Tistrella bauzanensis: one gene and its partner. The protein of the gene in region 2 binds, or shares a complex with, the protein of the main gene of each other region. Links are inferred from orthologs where the notes say so. Each region holds a gene or a part of one and is shown on either strand. Other genes may lie near its edges.

The links. The genes of interacting proteins can lie anywhere in the genome.
Region 1: the proteins of IEW15_RS05715 (region 2) and dapF are in contact, whole or in part, in a solved structure (PDB 5YGU), measured with the Escherichia coli proteins. The link is inferred for Tistrella bauzanensis from one-to-one orthologs.

The regions. Positions count from the first base shown.
Region 1 is NZ_BMDZ01000013.1:51,152-54,813, reverse strand. The notes cover bases 495-3,250. They hold dapF (diaminopimelate epimerase), read right to left. Parts: upstream 2,449-3,250; coding sequence 1,540-2,448; downstream 495-1,539. Other genes in these bases: IEW15_RS07870 (sensor histidine kinase), read right to left, coding at 2,488-3,250; mtaB (tRNA (N(6)-L-threonylcarbamoyladenosine(37)-C(2))-methylthiotransferase MtaB), read right to left, coding at 495-1,490. In the rest of the region: signal recognition particle-docking protein FtsY, read right to left, coding at 1-33; more of mtaB, read right to left, coding at 30-494; more of IEW15_RS07870, read right to left, coding at 3,251-3,662. UniProt on the Escherichia coli protein: Involved in the succinylase branch of the L-lysine biosynthesis and in the biosynthesis of the pentapeptide incorporated in the peptidoglycan moiety. Catalyzes the stereoinversion of LL-2,6-diaminopimelate (L,L-DAP) to meso-diaminopimelate (meso-DAP).
Region 2 is NZ_BMDZ01000008.1:98,349-102,051, forward strand. What follows is about bases 233-3,029. They hold IEW15_RS05715 (RNA pyrophosphohydrolase), read right to left. Parts: upstream 1,971-3,029; coding sequence 1,494-1,970; downstream 233-1,493. Other genes in these bases: modB (molybdate ABC transporter permease subunit), read right to left, coding at 233-544; modA (molybdate ABC transporter substrate-binding protein), read right to left, coding at 600-1,406; IEW15_RS05720 (divergent polysaccharide deacetylase family protein), read right to left, coding at 1,980-3,029. Outside these bases: more of modB, read right to left, coding at 1-232; more of IEW15_RS05720, read right to left, coding at 3,030-3,299; IEW15_RS05725 (S41 family peptidase), read right to left, coding at 3,324-3,703. UniProt on the Escherichia coli protein: Master regulator of 5'-end-dependent mRNA decay.

The sequences.
Region 1 (3,662 bases), on a different replicon or contig from region 2:
CCAGCCGCCCTTGCCCGTCTGCTCCTCGCTCAAGCAGTAGCCCTCCCTGGGATGTGCCGGTCCGCGGCATGGTGGTGGTCGGGGTGGCCGGCGCCAAGGATGTCACCGGCCAGGGTTTCGGTATCGGCGCCGGTGACGCGGATGGTGGTGATGCTGCCGGCCAGTGCCGGGTCGACCGGCTGGTTCAGCCGCACCAGGGCGAAGCCCTCGCTACGGGCGGTGACCGGGGTTTCGATCAGCACCGGCAGATCGCGGCCGATCTGGCCGCCCAGCCAGCGGGCAAGGCCCCGGGCACCGGCTTCGCGCAGCAGGCGGGCGCGCTCACGCCGGATGGCCACCGGCACCTGCGGCATGCGCGCGGCCGGGGTGCCGTTGCGGGCGGAATAGGGGAAGACGTGCAGATGCACCAGCCCCATATCGTCGATCAGCGTCAGGCTGTTCTCGAACATGGCGTCGGTTTCGGTGGGGAAGCCGGCGATCAGGTCGGCGCCGAACACGGCATCGGGGCGGATGCGGCGGACAGCCTCGGCGAAGGCGACCGCCTGGGCACGGCTGTGGCGGCGCTTCATCCGCTTCAGGATCATGTCGTCGCCAGCCTGCAGCGACAGATGCAGATGCGGCATCAGCCGGGGTTCTTCGGCCAGCGCCTGCATCAGTTCCGGGTCGATCTCGGCTGAATCGATCGACGACAGCCTGAGCCGGGCCAGATCGGGCACCAGCCGCAATACCCGGCGCACCAGATTGCCCAGGCTGGGCCGCCCCGGCAGATCGGCACCATAGGAGGTGATGTCGACCCCGGTCAGCACGATTTCGGCATAGCCGCGCGCCACCAGCTCGCGCACCTGCGCGACCACCTCGCCCACAGCCACCGAGCGGCTGTTGCCGCGGCCATAGGGGATGATGCAGAAGGTGCAGCGATGATCGCAGCCGTTCTGAACCTGCACGAAGGCCCGCGCGCGGCCGTCCAGCCCCTCGACCAGATGGCCGGCGGTGTCGCGCACCGCCATGATGTCGTCGACGAAGATCCGGGCCGGCTCGGTGCGGCCGATAAAGGCCGGCACCGGCGTGGCCGTGGCGCCGGGAATGGCGGCGGCTGTGGGCACAGGGGCCGCGCCGGCAGCCGTCAGGGCCTGATTGAACCGCTCGGGCTTCAGCTTGTCGTCATTGCCGAGCACGGCGTCGACCTCGGGCATGCCGGCCCAGGCGTCGGGGGCGATCTGGGCGGCGCAGCCGGTGACGATGATCCGGGCATCCGGATCGTCGCGGCGCGCGCGGCGGATCGCCTGTCGGGCCTGACGCTCGGCCTCGGCGGTGACCGCACAGGTGTTGAACACGATCGTCCGCCGCCCATCGGCCGCGTCGTCACCGGTGGCGGCACTGCCATCCTCTGCCGATATCCGGGCATGACCGCGCATCACCTCGCTTTCATAAGCGTTGAGGCGGCAGCCGAAGGTGATGATCCGCAGCGGATCGTCGGTCTGGTCGGTCATGACGGCATGCGATCGGAAGCGTGTGAGGGATCGGCAAGGTGTGCGGGGATCAGGCAAGCAGCGACGGGTCGAGTGTCCCCTCGAAGCTGGTCGCGACCGGCCCCGACATCAAGACGCGATTGTCATCGGTCCAGGTGATGGAAAGCGGGCCTCCATCCAGCACCACCTGAACCGTGCGGCCGGTGAGGCCGCGGCGGATGGCGGCGATGGCCGCGGCACAGGCGCCGGTACCGCAGGCGGCGGTGATGCCGACGCCGCGTTCCCACACCCGCATGCGGATGCGGTCGGGGCCGATCAGGTGCACCACCTCGACATTGGTGCGCCGGGGGAAAGCCGGGTGATGTTCCAATGGCGGGCCCAGCCGTTCAAGATCGACGGCTTCGGCATCGTCGACGAAGAACACCACATGCGGATTGCCGACATTCACCGCCACCGGATCGGTCAGCGGGCCTTCCGACACCCCATCCAGACGCAGGGTATCGGCCAGACGCAGGGTATCGGCCAGATGCAGAGTATCGGCCGGACCGGACAACGGGATCTGCTGCCAGTCGAGCCGCGCCGGGCCCATATCGACCGTGATCAGCCCCGCCGCGGTACCCTCGCCGTCGGCACTGGCCAGAAGATGGCCGGCGGCGGTGGCGATGGTGGTGCGGGCGAGCCCGGTTTCGGCCATCAGCAGAAAGCCCACGCAGCGCGTGGCATTGCCGCAGGCCTCGACCTCGCCGCCATCGGCATTGTGGATGCGCATCACCGCATCGGCACCACCCGCGGCGAGCGGGTCGTCCTCGGCCGGATCGATCAGGATGAACTGGTCGCAGCCGACCCCCAGCCGCCGATCGCTGATCCGGCGGATCTGGCGGGCGTCGAGCGCCAGGCCGCGGGCGGGGCCGCTCCGCCGGTCGATGACCACGAAGTCGTTGCCGAGCCCGTGCATCTTGAGGAACGGGATCCTGTTCATGACTGCGATCTTATAGGACCGCCCCGAAAGCGCGTCCAATCAATTCGGGCCATGGATTTCAGCCGCTTGACCGGTGATTTCATCGGGAACGGTACCGGCATGCGGCTCCACCAGCGCCTCGGCCGGCAGCAGGCAGGTGACTTCGGCGCCGCCACCCGCGGCATCGCCGATCAGGATATGGCCGCCGTGAAGCTCGATCAGGCTGCGCGCCAGCGGCAGGCCCAGCCCGACGCCTGCCTTGCGCTCGCCCCGCCGCCGGCGCCAGAAGCGCTCGAACACCTGCTCGCGCTCGTTCTCCGGGATACCCGGCCCTTCATCGGCGATGGTGATGGCAACCATCACGGGCGCATCGGTGTCGGCAACCGCGCCGGCAACGGCTGCCGCAACGGAACCGGGCGCCGGTTCGGCGCCGGGGGTGACGAGCCGGGCCTGTATCCGCACATGGCTGTCGGATGGCGTGAAACGCAGGGCGTTGCCCAGCAGATTGTACAGCGCCTGACGCAGCCGGAGCCCGTCGGCCATGATGACACCGGTCTGCGCCGGACAATCGAGGTCGATGGCGACCGAGGCGGCGCGGGCGCGCTGGCGGGCCAGATCGGCCACCGATCGCAGCAACTGGCAGACATCGACCGGGCGGCGGGTGAGAGTGACGTCGCCGGCATCGATCGAGGCCAGATCGATCATGTCGTTGATCAGCACCAGCAGGTGTTCCGAGGCATGAACGATGTCTTCGGCATAGCCGCGCTGGCGCAGGTTCAGGGTGCCGGCCATCTCGCTGGCCAGAAGCTGGGCGAAGCCGATCACCGAATTCAATGGTGTGCGCAACTCGTAAGAGACATGGGCCACGAATTCCGATTTCAGCCGGTCGGCTTCCGCAAGGGCCGTGGCCCGATCCCGCAATGCCCGTTCCACCCGGATGGTATCGGTGACATCGGCGATCGAGATCAGCGCCGCGCCATCGGGTAGCGGCGTCCCGGCGACCAGGAAGAAGCGGTCGTCCTGGAGTTCCAGCATGACCTCGCCACGCTTGCGTTCAGCCAGGGCATCGGTGACCACGCCGCGCAGCAGGCCCACATCTTCCGCGCGCGCCATCAGCGGCCGCGCCGCCTGGGCCACCCGTTCCAGCGGCGCCTCGGCCAGCCCGCGCCCGGGATCCAGCCCGCGCCCGGGGTCAAGATCCAGCAGCCGGCTGAAGGTGGAGTTGACCAGACCCA
Region 2 (3,703 bases):
TGGAGACGAAGGTTACGGTGGCGCCGAACTCACCCAGGCATTTGGCGAAGCCCAGAATGGTGCCGGCCAGGATGCCGGGCAGGGCCAGCGGCAGGGTGATGGTCAGGAAGGCGCGCAAGGGAGCCACGCCCAGGCCTGCGGCCGCCTGGTTGAGCCGTGGATCGGCGGCTTCGAAGGCCAGCCGGATCGGCCGCACCACCAGCGGCAGCGCCATCACCGCCGCCGCCAGCGCGGCTCCCGTCCAGCGAAAGGCGAAGACCAGCCCGAAGAGCTGGTCGAGCAGGCTGCCGATAGCACCTTTGCGCCCGAAGGCCAGCAACAGCAGATAGCCGGTCACCACCGGCGGCATCACCAGCGGCAGATGCACGATCACATCCAGCACGATCCGTGCCCGCGACCGCCAGCGCGCCAGCACCCAGCCGGCGACAATCGCCAGCGGCAGCAATCCCGCCAGCGCGGTTGCGGCAACCTGAAGGCTGAGGCCGATGGCATCGCGCTCCGCGGCACCCAGCCAGCCCAGGCCCAGCCAGCTCAAATCAGTCAACAGTGGCGCGGTCCTCGGCTGGGTATGGCGTCGTGGGCGGCCGCGGGCATGGGGATCAGCGGTCGATTGGCTCAAGCCCGTGGCGACGCAGGATCTTAGCGCCCTCAGGCCCGGTCAGATAGTCGAGAAACGCCGTGGCATCGGCGGAGACGTCGGCGCCGCCGGCTGTGATCAACGCCGCCGGATAGCGGACCGGCGCATGCAGCCGTTCAGGCAGCACCGCCAGCACGGCGACCCCCGGCTCGGCCGCGGCGTCCGAGGCATAGACGATGCCGGCCGGGGCCTCGCCCCGCGCGACCAGCGCCAGTGCCACGCGGACATTCTCGACGGGGGCGGTGCGCGGTTCAACCCTTTGCCAGATGCCAAGGCTGGTCAGCGCGTCACGGGCATACTGGCCGGCCGGCACGCTTGCCGGATCGCCGATCGCCAGCCGGCCATCGGCGCCCAGCAGCCGGTCGATCATGGCGATGATCGCCGCATCGCCGTCATCACCATCAACAGAGGTGGTGGCGCCAGAGGTGGTGGCGGCGGATCCGGCCGGCACCACCAGAACGATACGATTGGCGGCATAGGGCCGGGTTTCCGCAACCAGCCCGGCTTTTTCCACCTCGGCCACCCATTTCGGATGGGCCGAGATGAACAGCGTTGCGGGGGCACCGGCAATGATCTGGCGGGCCAGGGTGCCGGAGCCGGCCAGCGACACCTTGGGCGCGGTGCCCCCCGCCCTGGTGAAGCCGTCACTCGCGTCCGCCATCACCTCGGCGAGACTGGCGGCGGCGAAGACCAGCAATGGCCGGTCGGCGGCGGCCGAGGGTTGAAGGTGCAGCAGCAGAACGACAAGGCCGGCGAACAGCGCTTTCATGGGCACCCTCGTTATATCCATGTAGATATAACGGTGAACGCAAACCACCCCGCCGTCAACCGCGGTATCGCCCGGTCGTGGCCGCGATCAGGGCAGCAGGTGACTGAAGGCGGTCAGCACCTGACGATAGAGGTCACGCTTGAACGGCACGATCATCGAGGGCAGGTCGCGGGCCGGCAGCCAGCGCCAGCGATTGAATTCCGGATGAGCGGTCTGAAGGTTGATCTCGTCGTCCCCGCCCAGAAACTCCATCGCGAACCATTTCTGGCGCTGGCCGCGATAGCGCCCGCCCCAGACCTTGCCAATCAACGCGTCCGGCAGGTCATAGGTCAGCCAGTCAGGGGTTTCGGCCAGGATGCGGGCATTGTTGGTGCCGATCTCCTCGGCCATCTCGCGCATGGCCGTCACCTCGGGCGTCTCGCCCGGATCGATGCCGCCCTGGGGCATCTGCCAGGCCTCGGCGGTGGTGTCGATCCGCTGGCCCACGAAGACCTCGCGGGCCGGGTTGAGCAGCATCACGCCCACACAGGGGCGATAGGGCAGATCGGCGGGGTTCGCGGCCATGGATCTCGCTCAGTGTTGGGTGCCGGGGCTGTGGCCGGCGGCGGTGCCGTCGGACGCAGGCGGTGGGCCGGCCGGTGTCTGGGAAGCCGGTGTCTGGGTGGGGGCCGTCTGGGCGGGTGCCGTCTGGCCGGGAGGAGGCGGCACGGCGCCGCCATCGGGCGCCAGGCCCGGTGCATCGGCAAGGGCTGTTGCCGGTGCGAAGGCGAAGCCGCGGGCTTCGACCGTGGCGATCCAGTTGGCGATGCGCTCCAGCGTCACCGGCCAGGCTTCCGCCACCGCCAGCGCCTTGCCGTCGCGCCGCGCCAGCGCCTCCAGCGCGTTCAGCCGCTGGTCGATCGCCTGCGGGGTCGCCACGGCATCCACCGTGAACCGTGCCAGCGCCCGCGGCACACCGATCTCGCGAGCCAGCGCCACGCCGATATCGGTCGCCTCGTTCTCCTGCGCGACGATCATGATGCCGCGTTCCTGCATTTCATCCAGAACCGGCCGCAGATGCTGGGGCGAACGCAGGAAACGTTCGCCCATCAATGGCTTGACGCCGACATAGCCGGTGGCCCGGCTGAGCGTCCAGTGCAGCCGTTCGCGGTTGCGGTCGGGCTCCAGCGTGGTCAGAAGCGCGGCGGGGCCGGCATCGTTGCGCGGATAGCCATCGGGCTCCATCGGCAGTTCCAGCATCACCTCGTGGCCCGCCATCCGCGCCCGCTCGATCCAGCGCCTCAGTTCCGGCGCATAGGGCGAGAAGGCGAGGGTGACGGCACCGGGCAGGTCGATCGCGGCCTGGGTGGTTGCCTCCGAGAAGCCCAGCCCGCCCACCACCAGTGCCAGCCGGGGCCGGGCGTCGCTGCGGTCGAAGGGGCGGGCATAGACCTGCCATGGCGCACGGCCGTCGCTGGCCACCACTGGCAACGGCCCCTGGTCGCTTTCCTGGCTGAGACCGGGGGCGGGGTTTGCCGACATCACCACCGGCGTGTCCGGGCCGGTCGGTGGTGGCGGCGCGGCCGGGGCCGGCGGAGCCGCCTGCGCCGCCGCGCGGGCTTCTTCCAGCGCCGCACGCGCACGGGCCTCGTCGGCGCTTTCAGTGATGGTGGCGGTGCGGCGCTCGGCGTCCTGGAACACCGGCATCGGCATCACCACCTGGGCCTGCGCCATATCGTCAGCGGCCGTGTCTGGGGCGTCGCCCAGCGACGCTGCAAGCGCGATCAGCGCCGCCGCCGCCAGCCCTGCCAGCGCCAGAAGGCCGGTGATCGTCCAGATCGTCCGCGATCCCGACACGGCCGGAGCCGCCCCGCGGGGCGGGTCATCGGTCCTGCGGATGCGCAATGCCGCCATGATCGCCTGTCCCGCCCCCGGCCGTCAGCGGTTCAGGGCAAGAGAACTGCCCGGTCGGCTGAACAGTGCCACGCCACGTAGCAGTTCCAGCGCCCGCTGCAACTGATAGTCTTCCTGGCTGCCCGGCGTCGGCGCCGTGCCGATCGCCGCCGGCGGAATGCCGCCATCCGGCGCCGGATCGGTCCCCGGCTGTCCTGCGCCCGGCTGATCCGCGCCCGGTTGGCCCGCCTCCGGCGCCGCGCCGACCGGCCCGTCGGGCTTCGCCTCGGCCGGCACCGCATCGGCCGGACTGGCACCAGCGTCCTGGTCGTTTTCCAGATGACCGCGCAGATCGGCCTCGCTGCGCGGCTTCACCACCGCACCGGAGGGAGAGATGACCGCCTGTTCCACCAGGATGTCGGGCT